3 regions of the Cedecea selenatireducens genome follow, and region 3 is predicted to be linked to each of the others. Evidence: predicted binding sites of a transcription regulator. Region 3 holds the regulator's gene; each other region holds the start of a gene.

Region 1 (7,626 bases), on a different contig from region 3:
CAATCTGCTGCTGCTCGCCCACTACGTGAACCTGGTAGCTGTGACGCGCGTTCAGCGCATCCAGAACCACCTGGTTTACGTCGGCAAAAGTCAGCTGCAGACCGGCGTCTGCCAGCAGTTTACCGATAAAGCCACGACCGATATTACCTGCACCAAAATGTAATGCTTTCATTGCGTTAACCTTCCTGATTATTTCACCCGTGAGGGCTGGGGTAAGGATACTGTATGCGAATCCCCTCACCCTAGCCCTCTCCCCAAGGGGGAGAGGGGATAATGCTTTGCACCTGTGTTGTTCCCCCTCGCCCCTTTGGGGAGAGGGGATAATGCTTTGCACCTGTTGTTCCCCTAGCCCTCTCCCCAAGGGGGAGAGGGGATAATGCTTTGCACCTGTTGTTCCCCCTCGCCCCTCCGGGGAGAGGGTTGGGGTGAGGGGCAAACCTTTATTTCTTACCGGCCAGCAGATCCAGCACTTCCTGGACGCTGGTGGTGTGCGCCAGGCGCTCAATGACCGACTCATCATCCAGCGCGTTGGTCAGGCTGGTGATCACCTGGATGTGCTCGTTATTGCGGGCCGCAATACCGATAACCAGGCGGGCAATGTCTTCCGGCTCTTCGCCGAAGTGCACGCCTTCAGGGTACTGGCAGAACACCACGCCGGTTTTCAGCACGCGGTCTTTCGCTTCCACGGTACCGTGAGGAACCGCGATACCTTCGCCCAGGTAAGTTGGAGTCAGTTTTTCGCGCTCAAACATTGCGTCCACGTATTCCGGCTGCACGTAGCCGCCGTTCACCAACTGCTCACCGGCAAAGCGAATCGCTTCTTCTTTGGTGCTGGCTTTCAGGCCGAGGAACACGTTACCCGCGCCCAGCTTGAAGACGCCTTCTTCGCTGGAAACAAAGCTGTCTTCCAGGCTGTGCATCACCTTCACTTCTTTGTCGCTCAGGTTCTGAGAGGCCAGCAGACGCTCAACCAGGTTGGCGTACAGGCTGCTGTCGAGGAAGTTGGTCAGGGAGATATGCTGCGCCTGTGGCACCTGGCGCATTGCACGCTCGGTCAGGTCGCGGTGGGTAATCACCAGGTCAACGTCGTCCGGCAGGCTGTTGATAGCGCAGTTGGTCACGGAGATATTTTTCAGGCCAGCATCGCTCACTTTCTTACGCAGCACGCCTGCACCCATGGCGCTGGAGCCCATACCTGCGTCGCAGGCTACGATGATTTTACGCACGTGGCTCAGGTCGTTAGACAGACCAGCACCTACCGCCAGCGGCGCTGCGCCACCTTTGGATTCAGCCTTCATTTCCTGCATACGGCGAGCCGCAGCTTCGATGTCGTCTTCTTCTTTCACTTTGCTGGTTTTCAGCAGGATGGCGGAGACCACGAAGGAAACAACCATTGCCGCACAGATAGCCGCGATGTTAGCGAAGTACGCGCCTTTCGGGGTCATCGCCAGAACTGCCAGGATAGAACCCGGGGAAGCCGGAGACACCAGGCCGCCGTTCAGTACGGTCAGGGTGAATACGCCGGTCATACCGCCGAGGATAACGGCCAGGATCAGACGTGGGTTCATCAGCACATACGGGAAGTAAATTTCGTGGATACCGCCCAGGAAGTGGATGATAGCCGCGCCGCCCGCAGACTGCTTAGCGTTACCGCGACCGAAGAACATGTATGCCAGCAGGACGCCCATACCCGGACCCGGGTTCGCTTCAATCAGGAAGAAGATGGATTTGCCCAGCTCGTGGGACTGCTGAATCCCCAGCGGCGAGAAGATACCGTGGTTGATGGCGTTGTTCAGGAACAGGATTTTCGCCGGTTCTACGAAGATGGACGCCAGCGGCAGCATGTCGTGTACAACCATGAAGTTAACGCCCGCCGCCAGAATTTTGGACAGGACTTCAACCGCAGGGCCAATACCCATGAACGCCAGAATCGCCAGGATCATCCCGATGATACCGGCAGAGAAGTTGTTCACCAGCATTTCAAAGCCGGATTTGATTTTACCGTCGACCCATTTGTCGAAGTGCTTGATTGCCCAGCCGCCCAGAGGCCCCGCAATCATTGCGCCGAGGAACATCGGCATGTCAGCCCCGACGATAACGCCCATAGTGGTGATAGCACCCACTACGCCGCCGCGGTCACCGCCAATCAGGCGACCACCGGTAAAGCCGATCAGCAGCGGCAGCAGGTAAGTGATCATCGGGCCTACCAGCTTCGCCAGCGTTTCGTTTGGCAACCATCCGGTAGGAATAAATAAGGCCGTGATAATACCCCAGGCGATAAACGCCCCGATATTTGGCATAACCATATTGCTGAGGAAACGACCAAAGCTTTGCACTTTGATCTTGATATCGGATGACATACACATACCCCTTGTTGGTGTTCCGCGCTGAAAAGCAGCCCGAGGTTTATTGTTAACGTAGCGGCAGGGTCGCCGGCCTTATGCAGTAAGTGACGCGAATCTGGCACTGAATCGTTAAGCTGTCCAGCCAGCGCCCTATTATGTGACTCAGATCACTAATAATCGGGGATCACCCAGCCACATTGAGTGATGGTGATCACATAATGGTTGTGTAAAAAAAGTACACCGAGGAATTTTTAACCCTGATTGACCTTTTAATGTGACTAACATCACATTTAGTTATGACGTCTTTGTTATTTATTTGTGACTTACATCACAAAGTATTTTGAGGGGGACTAATCCTAATGTGATCCAGTTAAAATCTGGGCGTTGACAACATAAGAAGGGCAATCACGGGATGAAAGTAAATTACAGCGAGGCGGCGGGTAAAAAGCGCGACGTTGAATGCCGCGCTTGTGTGAAGAATAAAAGGTTATTGAGCTAAGTCCGCGACAATGCCGCGCGCCTGAGCAAACAGCTGCTGGTAATGGGCATCGCTATCGCCAATCCCCTCTTCCACGCCGATGGTGTTATAGAGGAAATCGATTTTTGCATCCTCAACGCCCAGGTAGCCCATCGACCCGTCGATAAAATCGGTCATGTTCTTTTCCCAGCCGTACTTCACAAAACCTGCCTGCGAGCCGCCGACCAGCGCCACCCAGCGGATTTTCTTATTCCCCAGCGTGCCGCCCGGCCCGTAGCCCAGGCCGTAGTTCCACACGCGGTCCAGGTAGCCTTTCAGCATGGCCGGGAAGCTGTACCACCACACCGGGAACACCACGACCACGGTGTCTTTATCTGCTAACTCGCCAAACAGGCGGTGAACCTCCGGGGAATACTGCTTCTGCGGGTTGTTCCAGTCCGGCTCGTCGTCCACGCCAAGCGAGGGATTAAAGCCGCTGCGGTAAAGATCGAGCGAAGAGACGTTAATGCCGCGTTCCGCCGCCTCGCCCTGAATTTCCTGTACCACCTGCGCGGTTAATGAGTCGCTACGCGGATGGGCCCAAACGATATACATATTCTCTGATTTCATGGAGTTATCTCAGCCTGTTGGGAAGTAGCTACCACTTTACGGCCGCTGGATAATTCTGTAAAACGTAGTATTTGAGATGAGTTAATGAAGGATTTTCACTAATGGCGCTGAATTTTTCCGACTTCGCGACCTTTATCGCCGTGGCGCGACACAAAAGCTTTCGCGCCGCCGGCGACGAGCTGGGGCTTTCTCCGTCGGCGATCAGCCACGGCATCAAACAGCTCGAGCAGCGCCTGAAAATCCGGCTGTTCAACCGCACCACCCGCAGCGTGTCTCTCACCGAGGCTGGCGCTAACCTTTACGAGCGCCTGCGCCCGGCCTGTGACGAAATTCATACCATCCTCGACGAGGTGAACTCGTTTCGCGACACGCCGATGGGCACCCTCAAAATCAACAGCTCACGGCTGGCTGCACGCACGGTTTTAATGCCGCTGGTGGCCGGATTTATCCGCCGCTATTCCGACATCAAAGTGGAAGTCACCACCGACGACAGGCTGGTGGATATTGTGAAGCAGGAATATGACGCCGGTATCCGCCTGATAACCACGGTGGAAAAAGACATGATTGCCGTGCCGATTGGCCCGAAGGCAAAGATTTGCGTCGTCGCCACGCCGGAATATCTTGCGAGCTATCCGGCTCCGGCTCATCCCCGCGAGCTGGTCAATCACTGCAGCGTTATTTTCCGCTATCCAAGCGGCCGCCCCTACTACTGGGAGTTTTACGGGCCTGAAGGCAAGCTGGAGGTGACGCCGTGCGGCAATATCGTCGTCGACGATCTCGACTCCGAGCTGGAAGCGGTGCTGTGCGGGGCGGGCATTGGCTACCTGTATCAGCAGCAGGTAGAAGAGCATCTCGCAAGCGGCAGGCTGGTTTCGATGCTGGAGGAGTGGCTGCCCGACCTTCCGCCGTTCCAGTTCTATTACCCAGGCCGCCAGTACATGCCCAGCGCGCTACGCGCCTTTGTCGACTACATAAAAGGGGCGTAGACTTTTTCAGCAATGTTGGGTATCTGTTTCATACTTACCTCAAGTTGGCAAAAACGGATAATGTCATGAAACTGATCGGCAACTATACCAGCCCCTTTGTTCGAAAGATCTCGGTCATCCTGCTGGAAAAAGGCCTTAGCTTTGAGTTTGTTAACGTCAACCCGTGGACAGGCGACAGCCCGGCCCCGCAGTACAACCCGCTCGGCAAAGTGCCGGCGCTTATCACCGATGAAGGCGAGCGCTGGTTTGATTCGTCGATCATCGCCCAATACCTCGAGCTGCTGAACATCGCGCCAGAGCTTATCCCGCACGACCAGAAAGCGGCGCTGCATGTACGCCAGCTTGAAGCATTATCCGACGGGATCATGGACGCGGCGTTAACTTCCGTGCGTGAAAAACTGCGCCCGGCGGAACAGCAGTCTGAAGAGGTGCTGATCCGCCAGCGCGAGAAGATTGGCCGCGCCCTCGATCTATTGGAAGAATACGCCGCCGACGGCACGCTGACCGCCGAGCCGCTTAATCTGGCCAATATTTCTGCCGCCTGCGCGGTGGGTTACCTCAATTTCCGCCGCGTCGCGCCGGGCTGGTGCGTCAATCGCCCGCACCTGGTCAAGCTGGTCGAACAGCTGTTCCTGCGCGAGAGCTTTGCGCGTACCGAACCACCCGCGGCATGATCTGCTGCCAGGACAGGGGACGTTGTCCCCTGTAATATTACTCACAAATTTCCTAATCCAGTCCCTGCCATGACGACAGCTCAAACACTTTTTAGCCATCTTCCGGCGACCGACCGCCTGCTGCGCGATGCCGCCTTTACCGCCCTCCTTGCCGAGTTCGGCCACACCCGCGTGGTGGCGACGCTGAGAATGCTGCAAAGCGAAGCGCGCGAACACATTCGCACGGCGAGCAAACTGCCGGACTGGAGCGAGGACTGGGCAAAGAAAACGCGTGACGTGCTCGAGGCCAGCCAGCGCAGCGCTCTGCTGCCGGTTTTCAACCTGACCGGCACCGTGTTGCACACCAATCTCGGGCGTGCGCTACAGGCCGAGGCGGCCATTGATGCAGTAAGCGAAGCCATGCGCTCCGCCGTAACGCTGGAATATTCACTGGACGACGCAGGACGCGGCCACCGCGATCGCGCCATCGCCGATCTGCTTTGCGAGCTGACCGGCGCGGAAGATGCCTGCATCGTCAACAACAATGCGGCAGCGGTGCTGCTAATGCTGGCGGCCTGCGCAGTCGGCGGCGAAGTAGTGGTTTCGCGCGGCGAACTGGTGGAAATTGGCGGCGCGTTTCGCATTCCCGACGTCATGCGCCAGGCAGGCTGCACGCTGGTTGAAGTCGGCACCACCAACCGCACGCACCTGAAAGACTACCGCGCAGCCGCGAGCGAAAACACCTCGCTGCTGATGAAGGTGCACACCAGCAATTACCACATCGAAGGCTTCACCAAAGCAGTTAGCGAGGCCGAGCTGGTTACGCTGGGCAACGAACTCAACCTGCCGGTCGTCACCGACCTGGGCAGCGGCTCGCTGGTAGATTTAAGCCTGTGGGGCCTGCCGCCGGAGCCGATGCCGCAGCAGCTGATTGCCGACGGCGTGAGCCTGGTGAGTTTCTCCGGCGACAAACTACTCGGCGGCCCGCAGGCCGGGATCATCGTCGGCAAAAAGGCGCTTATTGAACGCATTCAGAGCCACCCGCTGAAGCGCGCGCTGCGCGCCGACAAAATGACGCTGGCGGCGCTGGAAGCCACACTGCGGCTGTATCAACACCCGGAAACGCTGGTGGAACGCCTGCCAACCCTGCGCCTGCTAACCCGCAGTGCCGAAGACATCCATCTGCAGGCCAGCCGCCTGCAGCCCGCATTTGAACAGCGTTTTGGCGAGCAGTTCGATGTGCGCGTTGAAGCATGCCTGTCGCAAATCGGCAGCGGCTCTTTGCCCGTTGACCGCCTGCCTGGCGCGGCCCTGACCTTCACGCCGAAAGACGGACGTGGATCAACGCTTGCCTCACTGACGCAAGCCCTGCGCGAGCTTGAAAGGCCGGTTATTGGCCGCATTGCCGATGGCCGACTGTGGCTGGATTTACGCTGCCTCGAAAACGAAGCGCTGCTGCTGGAGGGCATTACCCTGTGATTATTGCCACCGCCGGGCACGTTGACCACGGCAAAACGACCCTTCTCCAGGCGCTGACCGGCGTGAATGCTGACCGCCTGCCCGAAGAGAAAAAGCGCGGTATGACCATCGACCTCGGCTACGCCTACTGGCCGCAGCCGGATGGCCGTGTGATTGGCTTTATTGACGTGCCAGGGCACGAAAAATTTCTGGCTAACATGCTGGTGGGCGTCGGCGGCATAGATCATGCGCTGCTGGTCATCGCCTGCGACGACGGCGTGATGGCGCAAACCCGCGAGCATCTGGCGATTTTACAGCTGACGGGCAACCCGCAGGTAACCGTCGCGCTAACCAAAGCCGACCGGGTGAGCGACAGCCGCATTGCAGAAGTTCGCGATGAAGTCGCCGCTCTGCTGGGCGATACTTTGGCCGCAATCTTTGTGACCGCCGCCACCAACGGTGAAGGCGTAGAAGCGCTACAGCAGCATCTTATCGGGCTAAGCGAACGTCCTCATGCCACCTCGCACCGCTTCCGCCTCGCCATCGACCGTGCTTTTACGGTTAAGGGCGCAGGCCTTGTGGTGACCGGCACGGCGCTGAGCGGCGAAGTTAACGTTGGCGATTCGCTCTGGCTGACCGGCGCGGATAAACCGATGCGCGTGCGCGGCCTTCACGCCCAAAACCAGCCGGTTTCCAGCGCGATGGCCGGGCAGCGCATTGCCCTGAACATCAGCGGTGACGCGGAAAAAAACGACATCAGCCGGGGCGACTGGCTGCTGAGCGAAAAACCTCTGCAGCCGATTGAGCGCGTTATCGTCGAACTGCAAACGCTGCAGCCGCTCCAGCAGTGGCAACCGCTGCATATTCACCATTCCGCACGTCACGTAACCGGGCGCGTTTCGCTGCTGGAAGGCAACCTTGCCGAACTGGTGCTGGATGTGCCGCTGTGGCTGGCGGACAACGACCGCCTGGTGCTGCGCGACATCAGCGCCCGCACCACGCTCGCCGGTGCCCGTGCCGTGCTGCTCAATGCCCCACGCCGCGGCAAGCGCCAACCCGCTTTCCTGAGCTGGCTGGCAGACCTGGCAAAAGGAGCC
Region 2 (7,626 bases), on a different contig from region 3:
TGAGTTTTGCGGTATTCGGTGAAGATCTTTTTCAGCATTGGGTCGAGTTCACGACCGTATACTTTGCAAGAACCTTCGACCATTTTGATGCCGCCGAACGGAATGATGGCACGTTTCAGAGGAGCATCGGTCTGCAGACCCACGATGGTTTCGAGGGACTTGTTGATGTAGCCCGCATCATGAGAAGTGATGGTGGAAGCGAGGTCGGTATCGAAGTCAACTGGCGCGTGAGTGCGGTTTTCCAGTTTGACGCCTTCCATCACTTTGTCCCACAGAGTGGTAGTTGCGTCGGTAGCACCTGCCAGGAAGGACTCATCACCCTCATACGGGGTGTAGTTTTTCTGAATAAAGTCACGCACGTTGACTTCATTCTGCCATTCGCCTTTAGCAAAACCTTCCCAGGCTGTGGCTAACTTTTCATTAAGCTCGGACATGTAACACCTACCTTCTAATGTGGAGTTCTTAAACCTACGTGTTGGCTAAACTTAGTGTTTATCGCCACCGCGCAGATAAATTACCCAGTATGTCAACCCAACCAGTAAACCTCCTCCGATAATGTTTCCGATGGTGACTGGAATCAGGTTATCGGTAATGAAGTTCAGCACGGTCAGATGCGAGAAACTTTCCGGAGAGGACCCTACGGCGGTCCAGAATTCCGGGCTGGCAAAGTCACGAACCACGATAGCCATCGGGATCATGAACATGTTTGCGATGCTGTGCTCAAAGCCGCAGGCAACAAACATGGCAACCGGAAGGATCATAGCAAACATTTTGTCCATCAGGCTGCGGCCGGAGTAGCTCATCCAGACGGCGAGACACACCATCAGGTTCGCCAGAATGCCGAGGCAGACGGCCTCAACAAACGTGTGATGCATTTTATGGTCAGCGGTCTGCAGGACGTTAAGGCCCCAGGCGCCGTTGGCTGTCATATACATGCCGGACAGCCAGATAAGAAGCACAAAGAGCAGGGCACCGACCAGGTTACCAATGTAAACGTTAGCCCAGTTACGCAGCAGCTGGCACCAGGTGATGCGGCCGCTGGCTTTGGCTACGACGATCAGCACGGTGGAGGTAAAGAGGTCTGCACCGCAGATAACGCAAAGAATTAAACCCAGTGAGAAGCATGTGCCGCCAATCAGTTTGGCAATCCCGAAGGGAATAGTGGATGTGCCCGTTGTGGCGGTGATGTAGAACACGAAGGCAATCGAAATGAAGACGCCTGCGGTAATCGCTAAGTAAAAGGTCGTTAGCGGCTGTTTTGTTGCTTTATAGACGCCAGCATCTTCGGCAATTTTTGCCATCGCTGGTGGGAGTACTAGATCAAAAGGGTTGTCAGCTTTCACACTAACTCTCTCTTATTTAATTCGGCGAGGAGATACTAACAAAGCATTATAGAGTAAAAATTGATGTGGATCATATCTCGCCAAGCTAATAGGCACTGAAAAAGCAGGTCTTTATCTGTTTTTCAGCATAACTAATTGATTATAAATGAAAAAATAAATTTTAATATTTATAGATAAAATTGAATCCAGCCCGTTCCTCGCACAAAAATGGTTAATTACAATGGGGTATTTTTATATTTCGATAACATTATTTCCGTTGTCGATAAATAATCATTTACCCTAAATTAACCAAAAGATTACATAGTAAAATATTATTGTTGCAATAATAAAATGGGGCGCAAAAAGCGCCCCACAATATAGCTCAGACCCGGTGCAGTGCGCACCTGTAAGTTGTCAGTAAATTACTTTACCTGCCAATATTTGGCTTTGGCACGCTGTAATTTTTCGTAAGCCTGCAACAACGCCTGATGCGCCGGGAAGGCTTTCAGGTCTTTGTCGACCGGCTGCAGGCCGTAGAACGCTGCTTCACCGCTCAGCGCTGCGCTCGCGGCATCGACGGCTTCTGCACCGTACATGCGTACAAATGCGTTCAGGTATTGCAGAGGCTGGCGTTCTTCTTCCTGCGACAGCAGCAGCAGGGTCTGCAGGCAGCGGTAGTAGTTAGCGCGCTCCGGGCTAAAGATGGAGGCGTTAAACTCCATGGTCCACTCGGTCCAGATCAGCGCCTGCTCAAGGTCACCGCCGGCGAGCGCCAGCATGGCTTTCAGCTCGCCAATACGCAGCGTGTACCAGCCGTTATCTTTCCCGGTTGCCAGACCAAGTAATTCGCGCACGCGGGTGAAGTCATCGTGGCCTTCATCGTCCAGTTGAGAAATCAGATCCAGGTAGTCCTGCTGTTCCCATTCGCTGTCCGGCAGGGCAAGGATAGTTTCACGCAGGTGGCTGCCCATGCTGTTGTTGGCCAGCAGCAGGTCTTCTGCCGGATAAATATCTGACATGCCCGGGACGATAATACGGCAAGCGTAGACATCCAGGTGTTCGTAATCGGCGATATACACTTCTTTATCTTCAGACTTGAAGATAGCCATCAGCGTGGCGAATTCTTCTTCTGTTGTGCCGGCGAAGCTCCAGTCAGCAAACGGATAGTCCGCATCCTGCTTGAACATGTCCCAGGAGATCAGGCCGCTGGAATCAATGAAGTGAGTTTCCAGGTTAGCGTGTTCGGCCACCTCTTCATCATCGAAGGTTGGAGGCGTAAAGACATCCAGATCTTTCAGGCCACGGCCCTGCAGCAGCTCGGTAACGGTACGCTCCAGCGCCACGCCAAAATCAGGGTGTGCGCCAAATGAAGCAAAACAGGTTCCGTTTGCCGGGTTAAACAGCACCACGCAGATAACCGGGTATTTGCCGCCCAGAGAGCCGTCGTAAGCGAAGATAGGGAAACCTTCGTCTTCAAGCGTCTTAATGGATTCCACGACGCCAGGATAGCGTGCCAGCACCTCTTGCGGGATTTCCGGCAGGCTGATGCTTTCGGCGATGATGCGGTTCTTAATATGACGCTCAAAGACCTCAGAGAGACCCTGGACGCGAGCTTCATTCGCCGTGTTACCCGCGGACATGCCGTTGGAAACATACAGATTGCCAATGATGTTCATTGGGATATAAACGGTTTGCAGGTCTGACTGGCGGGTAAACGGCAGGGCACAGATACCGCGCTCTTCGTTGCCGGACTGCAGATCGATAAGCATCCCCGCACCAACTTCATTCTCCGGATCGTAGAAAGCACGCAGGCGATCGTCGAGGATACCTGCAGGGAGTTGATCGTCTTCCGGCAGTGGGAACCACTTCTCATTCGGGTAATGAACGAATGGGCCGTTAGCGATGGTGTCGCCCAGCCAGAAGTCCGCGAAGAAATAGTTAGTCGACAGACGTTCAAAATATTCACCCAGCGCGGATGCCAGCGCGGCTTTTTTGGTCGCGCCTTTGCCGTTGGTGAAGCACAGAGCGCTGTCTTTGTCGCGAATATGCACTGACCAAACGTTCGGTACCGGGTTAAGCCAGGAGGCTTCTTCGATATTGAAACCGAGGTCGGTCAGCTTTTTCTGGAAGCGGGCGATGGAGTCTTCCAGGGCGGCATCTTTGCCGGGGATAAATGTCTGGGTCATGGGGTTCACTTTAATGGTACGCGAAACGCGCAATGATACGGGTTTTACCGGTAGGACGCTATCTTCCGCCCGGCGCAGGCGACGCTAGCATAGCAGGCTCTGTGGCATTGCTGTAACCCGGTGAGGATGTGGTTTTTGGGTCTTACCGCCGGAAATCGGGCAATTTTTTCACCTGCCGGGAGATTGTGTTGTGTGATTTTGCGCACATTACTTCCCCGCACGGGATTAACCGTTGCAACACTGCGCCGCTGAATGATAAAACCGATAATGTAATAAAAACTTATTGCTCGAGGCGTGGTGAGGGGAAATGACACAGGTATACAATTTTAGTTCTGGTCCGGCAATGCTACCGGCTGAAGTACTTCGTCGTGCACAACAGGAGCTGTGCGACTGGCACGGTCTGGGCACTTCCGTAATGGAAATTAGCCACCGTGGCAAAGAGTTTATTCAGGTCGCGGAAGAGGCGGAAAAAGATTTTCGCGATCTGCTGCAAATCCCCTCCAACTATAAAGTTTTATTCTGCCACGGCGGCGGCCGCGGTCAGTTTGCTGGCGTACCGTTGAATATCCTCGGGGACAAAACCAGCGCGGATTACATCGACGGCGGCTACTGGGCGAACAGCGCGATAAAAGAAGCGAAAAAATACTGTCAGCCTGTTGCTCACGACGTGAAAATCACCGTGGACGGCAAGCGCGCCATCAAGCCGATGAGCGAGTGGCAGGTTTCTGACAACAGCGCGTTTCTGCACTATTGCCCGAATGAGACCATCGACGGCATCTCCATCGACGAAACGCCTGATTTTGGCGATACCGTAGTTGCCGCTGACTTCTCTTCCACCATTCTTTCTCGTCCTATCGACGTTAGCCGCTTCGGCGTGATTTATGCCGGTGCGCAGAAAAACATTGGTCCGGCTGGCCTGACGCTGGTTGTGGTGCGTGAAGACCTGCTGGGTAAAGCGCATAAAGCATGCCCGTCAATCATCGATTACACCGTGCTGAACGACAACGATTCCATGTTCAACACGCCGCCAACCTTCGCATGGTATCTCGCGGGGCTGGTCTTCAAATGGCTGAAAGAGCAGGGTGGCGTGGCCGCAATGGATCGTATTAATCAGGCCAAAGCCGAGCTGCTGTATGGCGTGATTGATAACAGCGATTTCTATCGTAACGACGTGGCCGCTTCTAACCGTTCCCGGATGAACGTGCCGTTCCAGCTGGCAGATAGCGCGCTGGATAAAGTGTTCCTTGAAGAGTCCTTTGCGGCAGGCCTGCATTCGCTGAAAGGCCACCGTGTCGTAGGCGGCATGCGTGCCTCTATCTATAACGCCATGCCGCTTGATGGCGTAAAAGCGTTGACGGATTTCATGGTTGAGTTCGAACGCCGCCACGGTTAATGATTGCACTAGTATTTCGCCCCGCGGCTCGCCTGCGGGGTTTTTATTCTGTTTGAGTTGAGAGTATTTTTCCCATGCTGGAATCCCTGACGTTACAACCCATCGCGCTGGTCGACGGCACCATTAATCTGCCTGGTTCAAAAAGCGTTTCTAACCGTGCTCTGCTGTTGGCCGCGCTGGCCAAAGGGACGACGGTGCTGACCAATCTGCTGGATAGCGATGATGTCCGCCATATGCTTAACGCGCTGAAGGCGCTGGGCGTTAGCTATACGCTTTCGGCGGATCGCACCCGTTGTGAAGTCACCGGCGTGGCTGGGCCTTTGCAGGCAGAAGGCGAGCTTGAGCTCTTTTTAGGCAATGCGGGTACGGCAATGCGTCCTCTGGCCGCAGCGCTGTGCCTCGGCAGCAATAACATTGTGCTGACCGGCGAGCCGCGCATGAAAGAGCGTCCGATTGGTCACCTTGTTGATGCGCTGCGTCAGGGCGGGGCGGAGATTGATTATCTCGAGCAAGAGAATTACCCGCCGCTGCGCCTGCGTGGGGGCTTCAACGGCGGCAAGGTTGAGGTCGACGGCAGCGTGTCCAGCCAGTTCCTGACCGCGCTGCTGATGACGGCTCCTCTGGCGCCAAACGACACCGAAATCACTATTAAAGGCGAGCTGGTATCTAAACCTTATATTGATATCACGCTGCACCTGATGAAAACCTTTGGCGTCGAGGTGGAAAACCGCGACTACCGCAGCTTTGTCATCCGTGGTGCGCAGGAATATCAGTCGCCGGGAGCTTACCTGGTTGAAGGAGATGCCTCATCTGCCTCTTACTTCCTGGCTGCAGGTGCGGTTAAAGGCGGCGTGGTGAAGGTGACCGGCATTGGCCGTAACAGCGTTCAGGGCGATATCCGTTTTGCCGACGTACTGGAAAAGATGGGTGCGAAAGTGACCTGGGGCGATGACTTCATTAGCTGCGAGCGCGGCGAGCTGAACGCCATCGATATGGACATGAACCATATCCCGGATGCGGCAATGACTATTGCGACAGCGGCGCTGTTTGCTAAGGGCACGACCACGTTACGTAATATCTATAACTGGCGAGTAAAAGAGACCGATCGTCTTAGCGCGATGGCTACTGAACTACGAAAAGTGGGCGCAGAAGTCGAAGAGGGTGAGGATTATATTACCGTTACGCCTCCGGCTAAGCTGACGTTTGCTGAGATAGGTACCTATAACGATCACCGTATGGCGATGTGTTTCTCGCTGGTGGCTCTGTCCGATACGCCGGTGACTATCCTTGATCCTGGCTGTACGGCAAAAACTTTCCCTGACTACTTCGAGCAGCTGGCGCGTATCAGTACTCCGGCATAATCCCCTAAGAAACCGCATCACCTGATGCGGTTTTTCCGATCTCTACGATTCCTTACAACGCACGTTGCGCAATTCTTCTACACTCAGCCTGATTCCCGAGGATATTTGCCCGGAAAGATAACAGTCCTGGCGGTTGCGGCGTATAATGCGCGGCGTTTACAACCCGCGAATCCAGCGATAGAGGAGAAAACGATGACGGCATCCGCCCCGGTAATAACGATTGATGGCCCAAGTGGCGCCGGTAAAGGCACGCTTTGTAAGGCGATGGCCGAAGCGTTGCAGTGGCATCTGCTGGACTCTGGTGCGATTTATCGTGTCCTGGCGCTGGCCGCGCTGCATCACCATGTTGATGTCGCTTCCGAAGATGCGCTGGTTCCTCTTGCTGCACATCTGGACGTTCGTTTTGTCTCCACCGACGGCAATCTGGAAGTGATCCTTGAAGGGGAAGATGTGAGCGGTGAAATCCGCACTCAGGAAGTGGCAAACGCCGCCTCTCAGGTCGCCGCGTTCCCGCGTGTCCGCGAAGCTCTGCTGCGCCGCCAGCGCGCTTTCCGCGAAGCGCCGGGCCTGATTGCCGATGGCCGTGATATGGGCACCGTGGTGTTCCCGGATGCACCAGTGAAAATTTTCCTTGATGCTTCCTCCGAAGAGCGTGCCCACAGGCGCATGCTACAGTTGCAGGAGAAGGGCTTTAGTGTTAACTTTGACCGCCTTTTGGCCGAGATAAAGGAACGCGACGATCGCGACCGCAATCGCTCTGTAGCGCCGCTGGTACCCGCTGCCGATGCTTTAGTACTGGATTCCACCAGTATGAGTATTGAGCAAGTGATTGAAAAAGCGCTACAATACGCCCGCCAAAAGCTGGCTGTTGCCTGATAAAGGCAGACAAGCCTCAGAATTAGTAGTACCCCCGCTGCAACGGAGTGTGAGCGGGTATGTAAAACAACCCCATCCGGCATGAGGCCAGATGGACGTTAATCTAACTTTTGAAGATTAAACATGACTGAATCTTTTGCTCAACTATTTGAAGAATCCCTTAAAACAATCGAAACCCGTCCGGGTTCCATCGTTCGTGGTGTTGTTGTTGCTATCGACAAAGACGTCGTTCTGGTTGATGCGGGCCTGAAATCTGAATCTGCAATCCCTGCAGAGCAGTTCAAAAACGCAGCCGGCGAACTGGAAATTCAGGTTGGCGACGAAGTTGACGTTGCACTGGACGCAGTAGAAGACGGCTTCGGTGAAACCCTGCTGTCCCGTGAGAAAGCTAAACGTCACGAAGCTTGGATCACGCTGGAAAAAGCTTACGAAGAAGCTGAAACTGTGGTCGGTGTTATTAACGGCAAAGTTAAAGGTGGCTTCACTGT
Region 3 (7,626 bases):
ATGCGTTCCACGGCCGCTCGCTGTTCACCGTTTCCGTAGGCGGGCAGGCTAAATACTCCGACGGCTTTGGCCCCAAACCGGCCGACATTATCCACGTGCCATACAACGACCTTGCGGCGGTGAAAGCGGTGATGGATGACCATACCTGTGCGGTAGTTGTTGAGCCGATTCAGGGTGAAGGCGGCGTGACCGCTGCGACGCCGGAGTTCCTCCAGGGGCTGCGTGATTTGTGTGATGAGCACCAGGCGCTGCTGGTGTTTGATGAAGTCCAGTCCGGGATGGGCCGCACCGGCGAATTATTCGCTTATATCAACTACGGCGTCACCCCGGATATTTTGACCAGCGCCAAAGCCCTCGGCGGCGGTTTCCCGGTGAGCGCGATGCTGACCACCCATGTGATTGCCTCCGCGTTCCACGTGGGCAGCCACGGTTCAACCTATGGCGGTAACCCGCTGGCATGTGCGGTGGCCGGTGCGGCTTTCGATATCATCAATACGCCAGAAGTTCTGCAAGGCGTGGCGGTGAAGCGCCAACTGTTCGTTGAACAGTTGCAGAAGATTAACGACCAGTTCGATCTGTTTAGCGATATTCGCGGCATGGGGCTGTTGATTGGCGCAGAGCTGAACGAGAAGTACAAGGGACGTGCCCGTGAGTTTCTCTATGCGGGAGCGGCTGAAGGCGTGATGGTGCTGAATGCCGGCCCGGACGTCATGCGTTTTGCGCCTTCGCTTATCGTTGAAGACGCGGATATCCTGGAAGGAATGCAGCGCTTCGCTAAAGCCGTTGCCCGCGTGGTGGCTGGCTAATCTTAACCCGAGCGCCGCAGGCGGCGGCTCAGCCAGATCCCATGCTGAGGCCGCTGGCGCCAGGCTACCGAGGAGATGGTATGCATGGTGTTCAGGTGGCCAATAATCCGCTGTAAATGCTGCTCCATGGTGCTTAACGGCCCCGTGGGCAGCGTGTCCGCATCCAGAATATTGGCGTCGTTCGATCCGCCAGGCCCGTCATACTCCAGCCTTTGCTGGCAGCGCTGTAAGCCTATTTCACAAGACTGCAGGTACTTTTGCGCCAGGTCCGGCGTGAGCATGTTGTGCTCGCGCGCCAGAGTTGTCATGGCGTTGATATGCTCGACGATGAACTGGCTGTGGGTCACCCAGAGCTTCATGTCTGCCAGATAATGAGAGTTAAATCCGGGTTCCTGCATCGCCTGGTTGAGCGAGTTGAAGAGCGCGTTGTGCGCCTGGTTGACCCGCATTCGTTGCCAGGCCAGAGGCGTGGGTTCCGGATCGTTGCTCAATATCAGGCGAATCGCATCCTGGTCGGCCTCGAGCGCGTCGTGGGCGTTCTGGCGCAGCAGGCCAGTTTGCCACTGTGGCCAAAGCCAGATCATGCCGCCAAAGGCAATCAGGCAGCCGAGCAGCGTGTCGATAAGCCGTGGAATGATGTAGCTTTCGGCGCTCAGGGTAATGAGCTGCAGGGTATATACCGCCGTGACGGTAAAGCCGATGGTGGCCCAGCCGTAGCTTTTGCGAATGAACAGATAGCTCACCAGGGTAATCATTAGCATCGCCAGCAGGGTGTAGCTGTCCGGGACGTGGAAGTGCAGGGTGATGCCGGCGATACACAGCCCTGCCATGGTGCCAGCCGCCCTGTGCACGATACGTACCCGGGTGGCGCCGTAGCCGTTTTGCGTCACGAACATCACGGTCATCAGGATCCAATACGGTTTAGGCAGATGTAAGAAGGACCCGAGCAGGCTGGCAATCGTCAACATTACGCCTAAACGTGCGGAGCTGCGCAGCGCTGATGACTTGAAGGAGAGATAGTTTTTCAGGGCCGGGAAGAACGGCAGGCGGCGCTCCCGATCTTCCATTAAATCCCTTACATACAGCGGGCGTTGGGTTTTCAGCACCCGGCCGATGCGGCTGAAGTGATAATGGCAGAACTGCCCGACCGGGTTATCCGGGTTCTGGCGGGCGATCTTTTCCAGGGCGTCGATCTGCTTGTCCATGGTAAAGCGCGTCGGGTAGCGGTGGTAGAGAATATCGTCTGCCAGCACCCGCAGGCGCGCGGCGATGGTTCGGGCGTTCCAGCGGATCACCGCCTCGGCATGGCTTTGCTCGACCAGCTTCTGGACCTCTTCCGGCTGATGCAGGCTAACCGAAATGTGCTCCTGCAAATCCAGGGCGACCTGGAAAGCGCGTAGCAGGCGTTTGTAGCCATTTTGCTGATTGGCCGACAGCATATGCAGCTGCTGGTAGCAGGTCGTTATCAGGTCGACGGCTTTCTGCTGACGTACCAGCAGCGGCGGTAGCGCTTTTTCAGGATCCGTATGCTGGGTCAGCAGGCTGTACTTTGCTTCGCAGTAGTCCGCAAGCTGGCGGTACAGCAGGCTGAGCGACTCTCTGAGCGGCTGTTCACGCCATAGCCTGAACCAGAACCAGTTAAACGCGCCGTACCAGATGGTGCCGGAGATATAGAGCACCATCGGTTTCCAGATAGGCATGTTGCCGGCCATGCTGAGCGTAAAAATGGCGGCAATCAGCGACGCGGGCAGCAGGCGAGCATGCAGCGAGCTTATCTCCGCCGTGACGCCGAGCAGCAGGGCCATGACGATTAATATCGCAGGCAGCGGGACGTGGGTGTAAAGCAGCAGCAGCTGCATGATAAGGCTGCTAACGGCGAACAGGCTGCCGCCGATGATCAAGCGTTTGAAGAAGCGTTTATGCGGCGTGTCCAGCCCGGCAATGTTGCAGCAGGCAGGCACTAACGAGAAGAGCAGGCCATTTTGCAGGCTGCCGAGAATCAGGCCGATAGCCACGGGTAAACACAGCACCAGGGTTTGCCGCAGCGCGTAGTTAACTTCCGGGTGATAAATTAATCTCTTCCACATAGCCTGAATTGTAGAGACAAAAAAGGCGTGTTACCGAAGCGACACGCCTTTATGGGGCTAATTAGCGAGTGCCGTAAACGACAATCGTTTTACCGTGTGCGGAAATGAGGTTCTGGTCTTCCAGCATTTTCAGAATACGGCCAACGGTTTCGCGGGAGCAGCCCACGATCTGACCGATTTCCTGGCGGGTGATCTTAATCTGCATCCCGTCCGGGTGGGTCATGGCGTCCGGCTGTTTAGCCAGGTTCAGCAGCGTCTGTGCGATACGGCCGGTCACGTCGAGGAAGGCGAGGTTGCCGACTTTCTCGGAGGTCACCTGCAGGCGACGCGCCATCTGGGAAGACAGACGCATCAGAATGTCCGGGTTGACCTGAATCAGCTGGCGGAATTTTTTATAAGAAATTTCAGCTACTTCACAGGCTGACTTGGCGCGAACCCAGGCGCTACGCTCCTGGCCTTCTTCGAACAAACCTAATTCACCAATGAAATCACCCTGATTCAGATAAGAAAGGATCATCTCCTTGCCTTCTTCATCTTTAATCAGAACAGCTACGGAGCCTTTGACGATGTAGTACAGCGTCTCCGCCTTTTCACCCTGGTGAATCAGCGTGCTCTTCGACGGATACTTATGAATGTGGCAATGAGACAAGAACCATTCGAGAGTCGGGTCTGTTTGCGGTTTGCCAAGCACCATGCGCGGTTATCCTCTGTTATAAACTGGCTACCAAAGACAAGACTCGGAACCTCTTGTCTGGCGTTGCAATCGTGAAATTTTCCCAAACCCTGGGAACTGGCGGGCAGGTCACTCCTGCGGCCTGTAATTAGTCGTTTCCTCTGCTTACGGCATAAACTTCTCTGTATAGCAGCAGCATCCGGATTGTTTTAGCATAGCTTTTGGTAAGTGTCTTGTCTTGTCTCGTTTCAGCATGACCTGGATCGCCTTACGTTGCCAGTTTTCACGTAGGCGCGTAATCTGAAAGAATATTTTCTCAACTGGAGTAGGCAAAATGCAGGCACGTGTTAAATGGGTGGAAGGCATGACCTTCCTCGGTGAGTCCGCTTCTGGCCACCAGATCCTGATGGACGGTAATTCTGGCGATAAAGCGCCAAGCCCAATGGAAATGCTGCTGATGGCGGCGGGCGGCTGTAGCGCCATTGACGTGGTGTCGATTTTACAAAAAGGCCGCCACGACGTGACGGACTGTGAGGTGAAGCTGACTTCGGAACGCCGCGAAGAAGCGCCGCGTTTGTTCACCCATATTAATCTGCACTTTGTGGTTAGCGGAAAAGAGCTGAAGGATAGCGCCGTCGCTCGCGCAGTCGATCTTTCTGCTGAAAAGTATTGCTCGGTAGCGCTCATGCTTGGGAAAGCGGCAAACATTACCCACAGCTATGAAGTGATCGAAGCTTAAGCGTCAAAAAGGCGGCATTCACGCCGCCTCTGCCGAATCAGGCAATCTTCCTGCCTTCCGCCAGTCGCTGCACCAGCGGCCCCATAATCAGCTCCATCGCCAGCCCCATTTTTCCGCCAGGCACCACCAGGGTGTTGATGTGGGAGATAAACGATCCTTGCAGCATCGCCAGCAGATAAGGGAAGTCGATGTCGTCCAGGCCGCGGAAGTGGATAACCACGAAGCTTTCGTCCAGCGACGGAATTGCCCGGGCGGCAAACGGGTTAGAGGTATCCACCGTTGGGACGCGCTGGAAGTTAATATGGGTGCGTGAAAACTGCGGGGTAATAAAGTTGATGTAATCGTCCATCGAACGCACGACGGAGTCCATCACCGCCTCCCGCGAATGACCGCGTTCGCCGGTGTCGCGAACCAGTTTTTGAATCCATTCCAGGTTAACGATAGGCACCACGCCAACCAGCAAATCTACGCAGTCGGCCACGTTGTGCTGCGGGGTGACAACGCCGCCGTGCAGGCCTTCATAAAACAGAACGTCGGTTGGCTCCGGCAGCGGCTGCCACGGCGTAAAGGTGCCGGGCACCTGGTTCCACGGCACGGCTTCATCGTAGGTATGCAGATATTTACGTGATTGCCCTTTGCCGCTCTGGCCGTATTCGATAAAGGTTTGTTCCAGTAATCCGAAGTCATTGGCTTCTGGCCCAAAATAGCTGATGTGGCGGCCGGCATCGCGCGCCTTGCGGATGGCCATGTCCATTTCCGGGCGGGTATAGCGATGGAAACTGTCGCCTTCAACTTCGGCGGCACGCAGGTTGAGCTGCTGGAAAATCTTGCGGAAGGCGAGGCTGGTGGTGGTCGTTCCGGCGCCGCTGGAACCTGTGACCGCAATAACCGGGTGTTTGGCTGACATAGGGTGACAACTCCATGAAGGATCGGAAAAAGGTCTGGTTTCTGATTGTTATACTTTTCAGCCAGTATAGATCACCCCGCCGGTTAGCGGTCAGCCGCGAAACTGCCCGCGCGGCATAATGTTTACCGTTTCATGGAGTTCAGACCAAACCAGCACGGCTTCGCCGCTTTGCAGCTGGCGCTTCACGTCGGCGACTTTTTGCGTCAGCGAGCGCTCCTGCTCACCATAATCGGTGCCTTCGCGTAATACAAAAGATTCAATCAAACTGTCGAGCGTTTCAGGGGCGAGATCTTGCCAGGGAATGATCATTTCAGTGGTCCAGGAAGCGGGTTAGCCAGTCAGGGATGCGCTGCTCAAGCCACATCTGCGGGCGCAGCGGCGTGCCGCCAACGAAGCCAACGTGGCCGCCATAGGTGGTGAGCTGATAGTGGATATTCGGCGGCAGCGTTTCGCGGTCCGGGATCACGTGGTGGTCCATAAACGGATCGTCTTTGGCGTGAATAATCAGCGTTGGCGAGGCAATGTCCGGCAAGAGCGGCATGGCGCTGCACTGGCGGTAGTAGTCCAGCGCGTCGGCAAAACCGTGAATTTTTGAGGTAATCAGGTCATCGAACTCGCGAATCCGGCGCAGACTTTTGAGTTTACGCAGGTCGATAGGCAGCGAACCGGGGTAGCTCTTCAGCTTGCGGGCGGCATTTTTCTTCAGCAGGTTCAGCAGATAGTGCTGATAAACGCGCGAGAAGCCTTGTTCCATGTGATAGCAACATTGCTCGAGCATCAACGGTGCGGAGACGATAACCCCCGCTTTCAGCGTACAGGCCGCGCCCTGTTTTGCCATCAGGCAGGCGAGCATATTCCCGCCCAGCGAAAAACCAACCGCAGCGGTCGGGACTTCGCCATAGCGCTGATTTAGCCAGTCGAGGAAATACGTGCCGTCTTCGGTTTCGCCGGAGTGATAAATGCGCTCTTTGCGGTTTGGCACGCCGCTACAGCCGCGAAAATGCATCACCACGCCTAACCAGCCGCGCTTTTTGGCCGCTTCAATCATGCCGTGAGCATAGGGACTGTGAAGGCTGCCTTCCAGGCCGTGAAACACCACCAGACGCGGTTTTTGCATGGCGGTTTGCGGATCTTCGCTCCACGCAAGATCGACAAAATCCCCGTCCGGCATATCCAGGCGCTGCCAGTGAGGTTTGAAATTGATTCGGCGGCGAATCAAACGTGGGATCATGGTTTGCAGATGCGGATTACTGAGTCCGCGCATCGGGCGGAAATCGTCACCTTCATCATGATGAATATTCAATTCTAAAGGACTTGTACTGGCCATATCACACTGTTAGTTTCGTTTAGTTCGCTAATTATTCTTCGGGTGTGGAGCACCCAATTCATGGACTTAACGCTTTTTCTGTCGATGCTGGGCTTTCTCTGGGTCGCCGCGATTACACCTGGCCCTAATAATACGCTACTTACCGCGTCCGGGGCGAATTACGGTTTCTTCCGCAGCCTGCCGTTGATGATTGGCATCATGCTCGGGATGCAGTGCATTCTGGTGCTGGTGGCCTTCGGCGTCGGGAGTTTAATCCTGCTTTATCCGGCTTTGCACCTTATCCTGAAGATTGCCGGTAGCGTTTATCTTTTGTGGCTGGCCTGGAAAATTGGTACCGCGAAATACGAGCGGCTGGAAACGGATGCTGCCCCGCCGTCTCCGGTACCTTTCTGGCAGGGTGGCCTGCTGCAGGTGATAAACCCTAAAGCCTGGCTGATGGCGCTGGGTGCCGTGGCAAGCTTCAGTCTGGCTGGCGCCGATTATCTGCATTCCGTGGCGATGATTAGCGTAGGCATTGCGCTGGTGAACATCGTGGCCGGCGTAATCTGGATAGCCTTTGGCAGCCTGATTGGCCTGTTCCTGCGCAGCCGCCGCTCCTGGGCCATTTTCAACGTTAGCATGGGCGTGTTAACCGCGGCCTGCGTGTTGCTTATCTGGCGTTGAGGGCAAACCCTCTCCTCGCGAGGAGAGGGAAAACTTAGCGTTTAGTCGCTCTGCAGCATCTGCTCAAGCTGTTCCTGAGCGTCCAGCCATTCCATCTCACACTCTTCCAGCGCCGACTTCACTTTTACCTGCGTTTGCAGACATTCGTTCATCTCGGCTTTACGGCTTTGCTCGTAGATAGCGCTGTCTGCCAGTTTCTCTTCTACCCCTGCAAGCTGAGCGTTCAGCTTTTCCATCTGCTTTTCAAGCTGGGTGATTTGCTTACGCAGCGGCTGGGTTTGCGTGCGAAGCTCGGCCTCACGGCGCTTCTGGTCCTTACGGGCCTGCGCGCTGTTGGCGTTATCCTTCGCGGTATCGGCAGGCTGGTTTTCCTGCTTTTGCAGGTCGCTCAGCCACTGCTGGTAATCTTCAAGGTCACCGTCGA

What was found. The regulator CRP, encoded in region 3, controls carbon source genes, mostly activating them, when cyclic AMP is high. The targets are predictions, from matches to a motif close to ATGTGANNNNNNTCACAT.
Region 1: ACE38U_RS16585 (PTS mannitol transporter subunit IICBA) is a predicted target of CRP. The motif match lies at 2,618-2,635, and genes of this name have one in related genera.
Region 2: serC (3-phosphoserine/phosphohydroxythreonine transaminase) is a predicted target of CRP. The motif match lies at 3,699-3,716, and genes of this name have one in related genera.

Annotation. Positions count from the first base shown of each region.
Region 1 covers NZ_JBHIKW010000010.1:68,971-76,596, reverse strand. The annotation lists gene mtlD (mannitol-1-phosphate 5-dehydrogenase) at 1-172, opposite strand, end outside; gene ACE38U_RS16585 (PTS mannitol transporter subunit IICBA) at 441-2,360, opposite strand; gene ACE38U_RS16580 (NAD(P)H oxidoreductase) at 2,833-3,432, opposite strand; gene ACE38U_RS16575 (LysR family transcriptional regulator) at 3,534-4,418, shown strand; gene ACE38U_RS16570 (glutathione S-transferase) at 4,484-5,092, shown strand; gene selA (L-seryl-tRNA(Sec) selenium transferase) at 5,162-6,550, shown strand; gene selB (selenocysteine-specific translation elongation factor) at 6,547-7,626, shown strand, end outside.
Region 2 covers NZ_JBHIKW010000006.1:49,623-57,248, forward strand. The annotation lists gene pflB (formate C-acetyltransferase) at 1-434, opposite strand, end outside; gene focA (formate transporter FocA) at 486-1,343, opposite strand; gene ycaO (30S ribosomal protein S12 methylthiotransferase accessory factor YcaO) at 1,745-3,508, opposite strand; gene serC (3-phosphoserine/phosphohydroxythreonine transaminase) at 3,816-4,901, shown strand; gene aroA (3-phosphoshikimate 1-carboxyvinyltransferase) at 4,979-6,262, shown strand; gene cmk ((d)CMP kinase) at 6,455-7,138, shown strand; gene rpsA (30S ribosomal protein S1) at 7,262-7,626, shown strand, end outside.
Region 3 covers NZ_JBHIKW010000025.1:11,785-19,410, reverse strand. The annotation lists gene argD (bifunctional acetylornithine/succinyldiaminopimelate transaminase) at 1-806, shown strand, start outside; gene ACE38U_RS21875 (YccS/YhfK family putative transporter) at 809-2,893, opposite strand; gene crp (cAMP-activated global transcriptional regulator CRP) at 2,955-3,587, opposite strand; gene ACE38U_RS21865 (OsmC family protein) at 3,901-4,305, shown strand; gene ACE38U_RS21860 (phosphoribulokinase) at 4,343-5,212, opposite strand; gene ACE38U_RS21855 (YheU family protein) at 5,303-5,521, opposite strand; gene ACE38U_RS21850 (hydrolase) at 5,523-6,539, opposite strand; gene ACE38U_RS21845 (LysE family translocator) at 6,600-7,202, shown strand; gene ACE38U_RS21840 (ABC transporter ATP-binding protein) at 7,244-7,626, opposite strand, start outside.